Regions from separate parts of the Pseudomonas sp. ZS1P83 genome, predicted to be linked through region 3. Evidence: predicted binding sites of a transcription regulator. Region 3 holds the regulator's gene; each other region holds the start of a gene.
What was found. The regulator FliA, encoded in region 3, starts transcription of late flagellar genes. The targets are predictions, from matches to a motif close to CTAAAGTTTNNNNNNNNNNNGCCGNTAA.
Positions count from the first base shown of each region.

Region 1: flgM (flagellar biosynthesis anti-sigma factor FlgM) is a predicted target of FliA. The motif match lies at 2,112-2,139, and genes of this name have one in related genera.
Region 2: ACYZT0_RS21700 (methyl-accepting chemotaxis protein) is a predicted target of FliA. The motif match lies at 1,886-1,913, and genes of this name have one in related genera.

Region 1 is NZ_CM142706.1:3,948,124-3,952,334, forward strand. It holds gene cheR (protein-glutamate O-methyltransferase CheR) at 1-173, opposite strand, end outside; gene ACYZT0_RS18820 (chemotaxis protein CheV) at 220-1,152, opposite strand; gene flgA (flagellar basal body P-ring formation chaperone FlgA) at 1,235-1,996, shown strand; gene flgM (flagellar biosynthesis anti-sigma factor FlgM) at 2,177-2,503, shown strand; gene ACYZT0_RS18835 (flagella synthesis protein FlgN) at 2,552-3,019, shown strand; gene ACYZT0_RS18840 (flagellar brake protein) at 3,112-3,858, shown strand; gene ACYZT0_RS18845 (MFS transporter) at 3,924-4,211, opposite strand, start outside.
Region 2 is NZ_CM142706.1:4,585,002-4,589,212, forward strand. It holds gene ACYZT0_RS21700 (methyl-accepting chemotaxis protein) at 1-1,797, opposite strand, end outside; gene ampE (regulatory signaling modulator protein AmpE) at 1,981-2,817, opposite strand; gene ampD (1,6-anhydro-N-acetylmuramyl-L-alanine amidase AmpD) at 2,814-3,374, opposite strand; gene ACYZT0_RS21715 (DUF1631 domain-containing protein) at 3,439-4,211, opposite strand, start outside.
Region 3 is NZ_CM142706.1:991,475-995,685, reverse strand. It holds gene ACYZT0_RS04820 (chemotaxis protein CheA) at 1-553, opposite strand, end outside; gene ACYZT0_RS04815 (protein phosphatase CheZ) at 568-1,356, opposite strand; gene ACYZT0_RS04810 (chemotaxis response regulator CheY) at 1,379-1,750, opposite strand; gene fliA (RNA polymerase sigma factor FliA) at 1,919-2,659, opposite strand; gene fleN (flagellar synthesis regulator FleN) at 2,656-3,486, opposite strand; gene flhF (flagellar biosynthesis protein FlhF) at 3,603-4,211, opposite strand, start outside.

The DNA.
Region 1 (4,211 bases), 3.0 Mb from region 3:
GGCTGGGTCTGGATGCGCTGGACCAGCTCACCCAGGGACTTGATGCCTTGCTGTTCCATCAGTTTGTTGAGACGGCTCGAGACTAGGTACTGCTTGTTTTCACCGAGCAAAATGCCACAGGCTTTTTCCAGGAAGACCCGGAACTGTTCGAAATCCAAATTACCCGTAGACAAAGATGCCGCCTCTTAAATCGTGTTAACCGCCAGGGGCAAAAGGCCCCTAGCTGATGTCTGCTGCTTTGATCCGGTTGACTACCCGGGATGCCAGGTCATCAGGACGGAATTTGGCAAGGAAGTCATCTGCACCGACCTTCTTGACCATCGCCTGATTGAATACACCCGACAACGAAGTATGCAGGATGATGTGAAGCTTTTGCATGCGAGGGTCGCTGCGGATCTCGGCCGTGAGGGTGTACCCGTCCATCTCCGGCATCTCGATGTCGGAAATCATCATCAGGAACTCTTCTTCCGGCTTCTTGCCCTCGTCGACCAGCTTGCGCAGGTAATCCAGCGCTTGCCGACCGTCGTTCAACGCCACCACTTCGACACCGACCGTCTGCAGGCAACGGGTCACCTGCTTGCGCGCCACCGACGAGTCATCGACCGTCAGCACCCGCAAGGACAACGCCTTGTGCTGAGTCTCGACATCCACCACACCAACCGAAATCGCTTCCGGTGTCGGCGCCACTTCTGCCAGCACTTTCTCGACGTCGATGATTTCGACTAACTGATTGTCGACCCGAGTCACAGCCGTCAGGTAATGATCGCGTCCCGTGCCCTTGGGTGGCGGATGAATCTCCTCCCAATTCATGTTGACGATGCGTTCCACCGATCGCACCAGGAAACCCTGGGTCTTGGTGTTGTACTCCGTGATGATCACGAAGGGATTGCTTTGATCTTTCAGCGCACCGGAACCGGTCGCCATCGCCAGATCAAGAATCGGAATGGTCGCCCCCCGAATACTTGCCACACCGCACACGACAGGACTGGATTTTGGCATCAGCGTCAGTTTGGGGCATTGCAGCACCTCCCGAACCTTGAACACGTTGATCCCATACAGCTGCTGACCGTCAAGACGGAACAACAACAGCTCAAGGCGATTCTGCCCTACCAGTTGCGTGCGCTGGTTTACCGCATCCATTACACCAGCCATGCACAGACTCCTACACCAACGCTTAAGTGTGTTGCGACGCGCATTCATCACTAAACGGCACGGCGCTTGCTTTTTAACTCTTATGAACACAGAACCGACATTTTTCCGACGCCTGACATCAAATGCCCGCACATTAATGTGCGCGATGTCGGCCGTTTGCCTGTTCAACGCTGGCAGCCCTGCCCTTGCTGACGCGGTTACCTTGCCTGACATGCTTATCGGCGTCACTCAGGGCTTTCTTGAATTCACCGTAGAAGACTATCTGGCGACCAGTCAAACGCAAGGCCGCTACGAAATCCAGGTCAACCCGCTCGATCCTCGACTGCGGATGCCCCTGTGCGACAAGGAATTGACAGCGACCCTGGAGAGCCCGGCCAAGCCATTAGGCCGCGTTACGGTCAAAGTTCGCTGCGAGGGCGCGTCGCCCTGGACCGTCTTCGTACCCGCTCAAGTGCGCCTGTTTCGCGACATTGTGACCACCACCCGCCCGCTGCGACGCGCCGGTATCGTCGAGCCCGAAGATGTGACCTTGCGCGAGCGTGACATCAGCCTGATCAACCAGGGTTACCTGACTTCTGTCGACCAGGCGATCGGGCAGAAACTTACCCGACCAATGGTCGCCGATCAGGTCATGACCCTGGTGCACATGGAACAGGCAGAAGTCATTAGCAAGGGCGACCAAGTGGTGATTACCGCCCGCAGCGGTACGCTCAGCGTGCGCATGCCGGGTGAAGCGCTCTCCAACGGCGGCTTGCGCGAACAGATTCGAGTGAAAAACCTCAATTCCCAGCGGGTGATCAAGGCGCAAGTTATCGCGCCAGGTCAGGTGGAAGTGTCCATGTAGGAATCTGTTCGCGAGCTCTCTGTGGGTGAAGATGTGGCGCGCTGCCCGACTGTTCCCTAAACTGTGCCCCAGGCAGGGCAAGCGCTGACGCGCGCAAGCTCATTGATAACTGGGCCTAAAGTTTTTCCGGGTATGGCCGAAAACATGGCAAGCGTCCAAATACCCAGAGGTTTTTTTATCATGGTCATCGATTTCAGCCGTTTAAACAGTTCCCCGTCACTTACCGGCAGTACACGTACCAGCGCCGCGAAGGAAACCGCCGAAGCCGGCAAATCCGCGCCGCTGAATACCCCGGCCGAGCAGGTCAGTACCGCTAAAAGCGGGGAATCGGTACATCTCAGCAATGAGGCTCAACAGTTGCAGAAGGTCACTGATAAGCTGCGCGATCAGCCTGCCGTCGACAACGCCCGCGTGGCCGAGTTGAAAGCAGCGATTGCCGATGGCAGCTACAAAGTCGACAGCAACCGTGTAGCCAGCAAACTGCTCAACTTCGAAGCCCAGCGCTAGGCCAAGGCCCGCGCCAGGCTTTTGGACGCTTAAAACCCAAGGCCAGCCATGCACGACTCTAATTTACTGCAACTGATCACTGACGATTTCGCTCCAGCACAGCATTTGCTGGCGTTACTGCAAACCGAGTCCCTCGCCTTGCACGGTCGTGACATGCCACTTCTCGAAGAGATTCTGGCGCAGAAACAGGCATTGATCATTTTGCTCGATCAGCATGGCCGCAAGCGCAGTGAAATCCTCGCCAGCCTCAATCTGCCGACCAACCGCAACGGCTTGGAGCAACTCGCCAGCCATTCGAGCATTGGCGATCAGTTACTGGAGCAGAGCGATGTGCTGACCGATCTTCTGGCGCAGTGCCAGGCGGCCAACATCAAGAATGGCCAGTCGATTCTGGTGCAACAGGCCTCGACGGCCAATCAGCTGAAAATCCTCAACGGCGGCGAGCCGCCAGCGCTCTATGACGCACGTGGGTCAACCTCCATGCTTGCGAAGCCACGACCGCTCAGTCAGGCTTGAGCCTGCTGAAAATCGCGCACTATCAAGACGCGAAACATGCTGGCAAAATGCTGGCTAGCCGTAGTCATATTTTGTCTGGAGATTGATGAACCGTGTTCAATGCCTTAAGCGCGGAAGATGCTCCGCAGCCACCCAAGGTGCTCACCACGCCCCTTGAGATCTCCGGCAACCTGCGCCAGCTGCAAGACAGCCATGATCCGCTGATCATCACGTTCCATGAGCGCAGCCAGCGCTTCCAGAGTTATCTGGTGGACATCGACCGTGACAGCAACACGATGGCCCTGGACGAAATGATTCCCCGCGACGGTGAACGTTTCCTGCTGGCCGGCGAACCGTTCAAGGTCGAAGGCTTTCACGACGGCGTGCGTATTGCCTGGGAAAGCAACGGCCCGTTGACCATCGACGAATCCGGTGGCGGTCGCTGCTACCGTGGCGCCCTGCCCTCCGAGGTGGTTTACCATCAGCGCCGTAATGCATTCCGTGCTGCACTGAAGCTGGCACAACTGGTCAACGTCGATCTGGGTGGTGAAAAACTCAAGTCGCCGATCAGTGGCAAGCTCCTGGACATCTCGGCCACCGGCTGCAAGTTGCGCTTCGAAGGCGACATCACTGGCAGCCTGCAACTGGGTCAGGTCTACGACCGCTTCGTCGCCGCCCTGCCCTTTGGCAACATGACGGCTCCGGTCGAATTGCGTTACCTGCACTTCGAAGAAAGGATCTCCATCACCTTCGCCGGCGTACGCTTTCACAACATGAGCGGGCTGGTGCAGCGCCAGGTCGAGCGGTTCGTCTATCAGCTTCAGCGCGAAGCGCGGCGCTTCGACAAAGACGACATGTAATACGCCGCTTCAATAGAAAACGGGCAGTCCCTTGCGGCGACTGCCCGTTTTTTTATGCGCTGGATCTAAGGCCTGGCCTCGGTAAAACTTTGCTCGCGACCCGCGTCAGGGTCTTCGGGCGGCGGATCGGGTTCAGGTTCAGGTTCAGGTTCTGGTTCAGGTTCTGGGTCCGGCTCAGGGCTGATCGGGCTTTGCATCTGGTCCTGCACCACCTGTTCATCGACACGCGGGTCAAGGCAAGCCACCAACGGTGAACTCGACATGCTGTCCGGCATGGCGACGTGATGCAGTGGTGCATCGTCCACCTGATGCAGGTTGGTGACCGCTTTCGGGCGAATCCGCCACACCAGCAC
Region 2 (4,211 bases), 2.7 Mb from region 3:
TTGCTGAACCTTTTCCGACTGCCCCACCGTGCCGTTTGCCATCTGATGACTGGTCCCCATCGCCTTCACCGCAGCGCCGACACCACCATGGAGTTTGGCGATCATCTGCTCGATTTCTTCGGTCGATTGCTGGGTGCGCTTGGCCAGGGTCCGGACCTCGTCCGCCACCACTGCAAAACCACGGCCCTGCTCACCGGCCCGAGCAGCTTCGATGGCCGCGTTGAGCGCCAGTAGGTTGGTCTGTTCGGCGATGCTCTTGATCACCTCCAGCACGCGACTGATGGACTGGCTGTCGCTGGCCAGTTGATTGATCACCAGCACCGACTGGTCGATCTCAGTGGCAAGGGCTGCGATGCTGCCCTGCTGAGACTGCACCAGACCGCGACCGCTGATGGTCTCGTCATTGACGCTATGGGCACTGCTGACCGCTGCCGCGGCACTGCGTGCAACCTCAAGCGAGGTGGCCGACATCTGGTTCATGGCTGTAGCGACCTGCTCGATCTGAGTGCGCTGCCCCGCCACCGCCTGGTTGCTTCGGGCTGATACGCTCTCCACCTGCCCGGCCTGGCGCTCGACCTCAATGACAGTCTGGCCGACCCGCTCGATCAGGTCATGGATCTTCTTAACGGTGCCGTTGAACACCTCACCCAACTCGCCCAGTTCATCGCGGCTGTTGGCGCTGAAGGTCACCGTCATGTCGCCGGCCGCGACTTTGTCCATCACCGCGCCAAGACGCTTGAGGGTGGTGCGGGTCGAGGCGTAGAAGCCACCGTAGAGGTAAAAAATCAACACAAACACCACCGACAGCGCCACGGTCTGCAAGACCATGTGGGTGCGGTTCTGCTCCAGTCGCTGCTGTAACTGGGTGCCGAGAAACTTCAGGGTGGCTTCATTGAGTTGGTACGTCTGGTCCATCAGGCCCGTGACCTGATCGTAAAAGCCCTGCCAGGGCGCATCGAGCGTGTCGGCCATCACGACCTGTTCTTCGAACAGTTCACTGGCCTTTTTCAACGACGCCTTGCTGCTATCGGCCTGAGCAGCCAGGGTTTCCCGTGCTGCTTTGCTGGAACCGAGCGCGTCCTGCAACTTCAGGGCATATTCGGCCTGCAGTTTTTCGATCTGCACCAGCAACTCATCAAAACGGGTACTCGATGCCGAGTTGAGAAAGCCCTGCCCCAGCGAAAAAGAGCCCATCGCCCGGCCTTCGCCAAGAAGCTGTGTAACGGGCGGGGTGACATTGGTAATGAGTTCGCTGAGCTGGCGCATGTCGCTCTGAGTGTCGCGGCTGAGGCCGGCCTGACTGGCGATGATCTGGCTGAAAATCTGCGCATTGCCGAGCAACTTGCCGATCATTCCACTTTTACTTTGCAGGGAATTTTCCGCTTGCTGGGCCTTGAACGCGGCGATCATTTCATCGCGCTTGGCATCGAAAACCGCAATGTGTTCCGGATCGATGGTCATCGCCGTCAACCCTTGCAAACGGCTCAGCACGCTTTGTCCCAGGGTGCTGATCTGCGACTCGACATTACCGGCCTTGCCGGACTGACCGAGGGTGACGTCGATCTGTACCAGATTGTTCAGGGTTTCCAGATCGCGCCGTAACGTCAGGCTGCTACCCAGCAGGTCGAGGCTTTGCAGTTCGACGCGGGTGCCCTGGAATTCTCGATAAGAATCGCGCACCAGATAGAAGTTGGTCACCAGCATCGGCACAAGGAACAGCACGCTGATCAGGCTGAACTTCATGCCAAAGCTCAGGCGGTTCATCAGCGCGACAGCGGGATAGAGCAAGCTCTTCACTGGAGGTCTCCCTTTGTTTTCTTATTTTTATTGCCAGGCGCGGGTCGACAGCAGATAGCCACTATTCGGCGCTAGCTCTGTATAGCTTAAATCGGCGGGAGGTTTTGTAACTTAAGGTTAACGGGGGGGCTTTGCCCCCAACGGGGGCAAGCCCCCTCGCCACAAATGGAGTTCACTGCGCAATTACGGGAGAACGGTCCACAACGCAAAACCGGCGTACCAGAGCACCGCCGCGCGCAGCAGCAGTTCCCAGATCCGGTCGAGGCTGTTGATGCCGTCAGGCCCGACCACTGGCGCTGGAATTTCACCGGCCACAAGCCCGACCTTCTCGATCAATTGGGCGGCGCTGATGTTCCAGTTCAGCAGCTCATGCAACATCACCCGGCTGACCGCGACAAAGTTGCCGACCAACGCAAAACTCGCCGCCAGTAGACGCACCGGCACCCAGTCGAACGCGTGACGCAGTTGTGCGGCGCGCTCGACCACGGCCGGGTTCTGCCCGTGTTCTTCGGCCAGGGCCAACAGTCGATAGCTCAGGGCCGCGACCGGACCCAGCAAGAAGTACCAGAAAATTACCGCGAAAAAGCTCTGATAAGCCTCCCACAGCAGATGCCCTTCGACCCGTTCCAGCAGTTGTTCGCCGTTATCGGCGCAGATACCCAGGTCGCGGTCCGCCACATGAGCGGCAGCTTGCAGGTCTTCCCGGCGCCAGGCATCGCGAAACGGCCCGAGACCGGCCAGCAGATCGCCGCGCCCCAAACTGTAAATCACCACCAGCAGGTGCACCGGCAACGCCAGCAGACCGTAAGCCACCGGGTCCAGCACCAGCAGCAGCAAACCCAGCAGTGCCACTGGCAACAACACCAGTATCAGCAAAATCAGCCACGGACGATTGACCAGACGCGAATGGGTTTCAAGCTTGGCCAGCTCCCGCAGCCAACCGCCATCGCGCTGAACCCGATGGCGCAGGGCCGAGAACTTCTCGATCCAGACCGCCAACAGCAACACCAGAAAACTCATTGTTGTTCCTCTTTTGCCAGGGCGGCGCGATAGCGTGCCCAGTCGAACGCGGGTCCCGGATCGGTTTTACGCCCAGGTGCGATATCGCTGTGCCCACAGATGCGCTGTGCGGTGATGGCCGTGAAGACGCTTTGCAGCTGCCGGGTTAGAGTCGTCAACGCTCGATACTGAGCATCGGTGAACGGCAGATCATCCGTGCCTTCAAGTTCGATGCCCACGGAAAAATCGTTACAGGTTTCCCGCCCTTCGAAACTCGAGACGCCGGCATGCCAGGCACGCTCAAGACAAGAGACAAACTGAGTGACTGTGCCGTCACGTTCGATCAGAAAGTGCGCAGACACACGCAGGTCGGCGATCCCTTCAAAGTAGGGATGCTCCGTGACATCCAGGCGATTCTGGAAAAATTCCTGCACCTTGCCGGTGGCGAATTGCGCTGGCGGCAAACTGATGTTGTGGATCACCAGCAGGGAAATTTCGCCCGTGGGGCGCGCATTGAAGTTGGGCGAGGGGCATAAATGCACACCCTGACACCAACCGCTCGCGGGGTCCAACTGCATACAGGCTCCTTCAACGACGACTGTGATGGCGCCCAGTATGCAGCGATAGACCCTCGGGGCGCGATCACTTGCCGCGATTGAGGCGCCGCAGGTTACCGATCACCGACTCCAGCGCCCGGTCGAACAGCAAAGTGTCGTCCAGCGCTCGCACTGCGCCACGATGGAATTCCAGAGCCAGACCGGTGCGGCTGCGCTCCAGCACTTTCATTCCGGTGCGGTTGACGAAAATGTACTTGCCGGTGGCTTCAATGATCGCCGCCAGCTTGCAGCGAAGGGTGTTTTCCTCGTCTTCCTGAAACTCGACCCAGCACCCCAACCGCAACTGATCGACCTGAAGCAGACCGGCGTCGTCCTCCGGCAAACGCACTGACGCCGTATCGACCGGCCCTTCGTCGGCGGTTCGCAGGGCGACTTCCTGCAGCACTTCGACCATTACCGGCGTATCGACAGACTGTTCAAGCTTTTGCCCTGGACGTTCGAACAGCTGAACGTGCAAGGCTTTCAACTCACTGAAAAACTCGCTGGTGGCGAACGGATCGAATGCCGAGCTGCTCAGCCCATCGCGCAACGATTTAAGCAACCCCGGCACCAGTGCCAGCAAACGCAGGCTCGCATCGGGCTCTTCATGGCGTTGTACGCTCCAGATCAATTGCTCCATGGTCTGCACATCAGCGTTCCACTCGGCTGACTGATCGCCGTGCTTGAGGCACGTCAGCAGCAACAATTTGCTCCAGGCTTCCTGGACAAACACCACCACCCCTTGCGGCAATACTTTGCCCGACAAGGCCTGATTCAACACCTGTACGACGCGCTGGCGGGCCAGTTCAGTCCTGGCAC
Region 3 (4,211 bases):
CACTACCCGCTGGCAGTGGAGCAGCCGCCGGGGCCTCGGCCTGCGCCTTGACGGCGTTCAGCGAGTCCAGCAGTTGTTCGAATTCGTTATCGGTGATGTCGCCCGACTCGCTGTCGGCAGCCGGTATTTCGACCACGTCGGCAATCGGTGCGGCTTCTTCAGCTTTCGGCTCGGCCAGACGGGCCAGAGCTGCCAGCAATTCAGGCGTGGCCGCCGTGATCGGGCTGCGCTCGCGGACTTCGGTAAACATGCTGTTCACCGCATCCAGCGCTTCGAGAACCACGTCCATCAATTCCGAGTCGACGCGACGTTCACCCTTGCGCAGGATGTCGAACACGTTCTCGGCGATGTGACAGCACTCCACCAGCTCGTTGAGCTGGAGGAAGCCGGCGCCTCCTTTTACAGTGTGAAAACCGCGAAAAATTGCATTGAGCAAGTCCGCATCATCGGGTCGGCTTTCAAGCTCGACCAGCTGTTCGGACAGTTGCTCTAGAATCTCGCCGGCCTCAACCAGGAAATCCTGAAGGATCTCTTCATCGGCGCCGAAGCTCATGTGTAGGGGTGCTCCTAGAATCCAAGGCTGGAAAGCAAATCGTCTACATCGTCCTGACCGGACACAACGTCTTCTCTTTTATCGGCATGAATCTGCGGACCTTCACCCTGAGAGAGATGTTTTTGCGGATCTTTTTCAGCCAGCATCGCTTCACGGTCATGTTCGATGCCCGCAAAGCGGTCCACCTGACTGGCCATAAGTACGAGCTTGAGCAGGTTGCTTTCAACTTCGGTGACCAATTGGGTCACACGCTTGATTACCTGACCGGTGAGGTCCTGGTAATCCTGAGCGAGCAGAATGTCGTTGAGGTTGCTCGACACCACGCGATTGTCTTCGCTGCTGCGTGTCAGGAAACCATCGACTCGCCGGGCCAGTTCGCGGAACTCTTCAGCCCCGACCTCGCGACGCATGAACCGTCCCCAGTCGGCGCTCAAGGCCTGGGCTTCATTGCTCAGGCCGTTGACCAGCGGCGTGGCGTTCTCCACCAGGTCCATGGTGCGGTTGGCCGCGGCCTCGGTCAGCTTGACCACATAGCCCAGACGCTCAGTGGCATCCGTGATTTGTGACACTTCCTCGGCTTGCGGCATGTTCGGGTCAATCTGGAAATTGACGATCGCGCTATGCAGCTCGCGAGTGAGCTTGCCCACTTCCTGGTACAGGCCGCGGTCACGGGTCTGGTTGAGCTCATGGATCAGTTGCACGGCGTCGCCGAACCTGCCTTTCTCAAGGCTTTCGACCAGTTCGACAGCGTGTTTTTTCAGGGTCGACTCGAAATCGCCCTGTGAAGATTCGTTATGCTCCATAGCTCCCCCGTGGCGCAGTTTCTCAACCGATGCGTTCGAAAATCTTTTCGATTTTTTCTTTCAACGCCTGGGCCGTAAAGGGTTTGACCACATAGCCGTTAACACCGGCCTGGGCTGCCTCGATGATCTGCTCGCGCTTGGCTTCAGCGGTCACCATCAGCACCGGCAGGTGCTTGAGCTTTTCATCGGCGCGCACGTGGCGCAGTAGATCGATACCGGTCATGCCGGGCATGTTCCAGTCCGTTACCAGAAAGTCGATGCTCCCGCTGTTGAGGACAGGAATGGCAGTGGTGCCATCATCGGCCTCGACCGTGTTGGTGAACCCAAGGTCACGCAACAGGTTTTTTATGATCCGCCGCATCGTTGAGAAGTCATCAACGATGAGGATTTTCATGTTCTTGTTCAATTCGACCTCCAAGCAGTCTTAAACGCGCCCAGCACCTGGACACGCCATTTCGATCAATCCGGCAAAGCACTCAATGACTGTCTGGAGCACAACAGATCGGGACCCGTGTGGTTTCAACACCCCACCAGCCTCGTTCGCAGTGTCCCCACACTGCCTTCAGCGCGCTCGCCACTCCCCCAAACGCCCCCGCAAACGGGCCGCGCACTGGCTGTGTAACTGGCTGACCCGAGATTCGCTGACCCCCAGGACTTCACCGATTTCCTTGAGATTCAACTCTTCGTCGTAATACAGCGCCAACACCAGTCGCTCACGCTCCGGCAAATTGGCAATCGCGTCCGCCAGCGCCATCTGGAAGCGTTCATCTTCCAGATCGCGCGACGGCTCGAGATGAGCACTGGCGCCATCCTCGTGCAGCCCTTCGTGTTCGCCGTCCTGCAACAGATCGTCGAAACTGAATAACCGGCTGCCCAGGGTGTCGTTCAAAATCCCGTAATAATCGTCGAGACTCAATTGGAGTTCGGCCGCAACCTCGTGATCTTTAGCGTCACGACCGGTTTTAGCTTCAATCGAGCGAATGGCGTCGCTAACCATCCGGGTATTGCGGTGGACCGAACGTGGCGCCCAGTCCCCTTTGCGTACTTCATCGAGCATCGCGCCGCGGATTCGAATGCCCGCGTACGTCTCGAAACTCGCACCTTTGCTGGCGTCGTATTTGGTCGACACTTCAAGCAGGCCGATCATCCCGGCCTGAATCAGGTCTTCGACCTGGACACTGGCCGGCAGACGCGCCAGCAAGTGGTAGGCAATGCGCTTAACCAGTGGCGCGTAACGCTCGATCAGCTCGTACTGCGCGTCACGTGCCGAATTCTTGTAAAGGTTGTAACCGCTGGCTGTCATAGCACCGGTCCTGCCGTTTGTTGTACGAGGCGCTCGACGAAAAACTCCAGGTGACCACGCGGGTTGGCAGGCAATGGCCAGGTATCGACCTTCTGTGCAATGGCCTTGAACGCCAGGGAGCACTTGGAACGCGGGAAGGCTTCATAGACGGCGCGCTGTTTCTGCACAGCCTTACGCACGCTTTCGTCGTAAGGCACCGCGCCGACGTATTGTAAGGCGACGTCGAGGAAGCGATCCGTGACCTTGGTCAACTTGGCGAACAGGTTGCGACCTTCCTGTGGGCTCTGGGCCATGTTGGCCAGGACGCGGAAGCGGTTCATGCCGTAATCGCGGTTAAGTAGTTTGATCAGTGCGTAGGCATCAGTGATCGAGGTCGGTTCGTCGCAGACCACCAGCAAGACTTCTTGCGCTGCGCGAACGAAACTGACTACCGACTCACCAATGCCCGCAGCGGTGTCGATCACCAATACGTCGAGGTTGTCGCCGATATCGCTGAACGCCTGGATCAGGCCGGCGTGTTGGGCCGGGCTCAGATGAACCATGCTTTGAGTGCCGGACGCGGCCGGGACGATGCGGATGCCGCCAGGGCCTTGCAACAATACGTCGCGCAGCTCGCAGCGGCCTTCGATCACGTCGGCCAACGTACGTTTGGGTGTCAGTCCCAGCAGGACGTCGACGTTCGCCAGCCCCAGATCGGCGTCCAGCAGCATGACGCGCCGGCCGAGCTCAGCTAGAGCCAGGGACAAGTTCACTGACACGTTAGTTTTCCCGACGCCACCTTTGCCGCCGGTCACCGCGATCACCTGTACGGGATGCATGCTGCCCATGAATTTTCTTTACCTTGTCTTACTTAGACGGAGGCCACATTACTGGCTGCGCGTTCACAAAATGAACAATGCATGGCAGACCATCGATGTAGGTACAAAAACTGTTCATTAATACCTCAGCCGACCTGCTTGGTCGGGCTGTGGTAAATATCAGCGAACATGTCAGCCATGGCTTCTTCGCTGGGTTCTTCTTGCATTTGCACGCTTACGGCGCGACTGACCAACTGATGACGACGCGGCAGATGTAAATCATCCGGAATCCGCGGGCCATCGGTCAGGTAGGCCACCGGCAATTCATGACTGATGGCCAGGCTCAACACCTCACCCAGACTTGCCGTTTCATCCAGTTTAGTCAGGATGCAGCCCGCGAGGCCGCAGCGTTTGTAACTGTGATAAGCGGCCGTTAGCACCTGTTTCTGGCTGGTGGTTGCCAACACCAGATAATTTTTGGATTTGATCCCACGACCCGCCAGGCTTTCAAGCTGCATGCGCAGTGCCGGATCGCTGGCCTGAAGGCCCGCGGTATCGATCAGCACCACGCGTTTGCGCAGCAAGGGTTCCAGTGCCTGCACCAGTGACTGACCCGGGTCGACGTGAGTCACCGACACATTGAGGATCCGGCCAAGGGTCTTGAGCTGCTCCTGAGCACCAATACGGTAGCTGTCCATGCTCACCAACGCGATATTTTGCGCGCCGTACTTGAGCACGTAGCGGGCGGCGAGCTT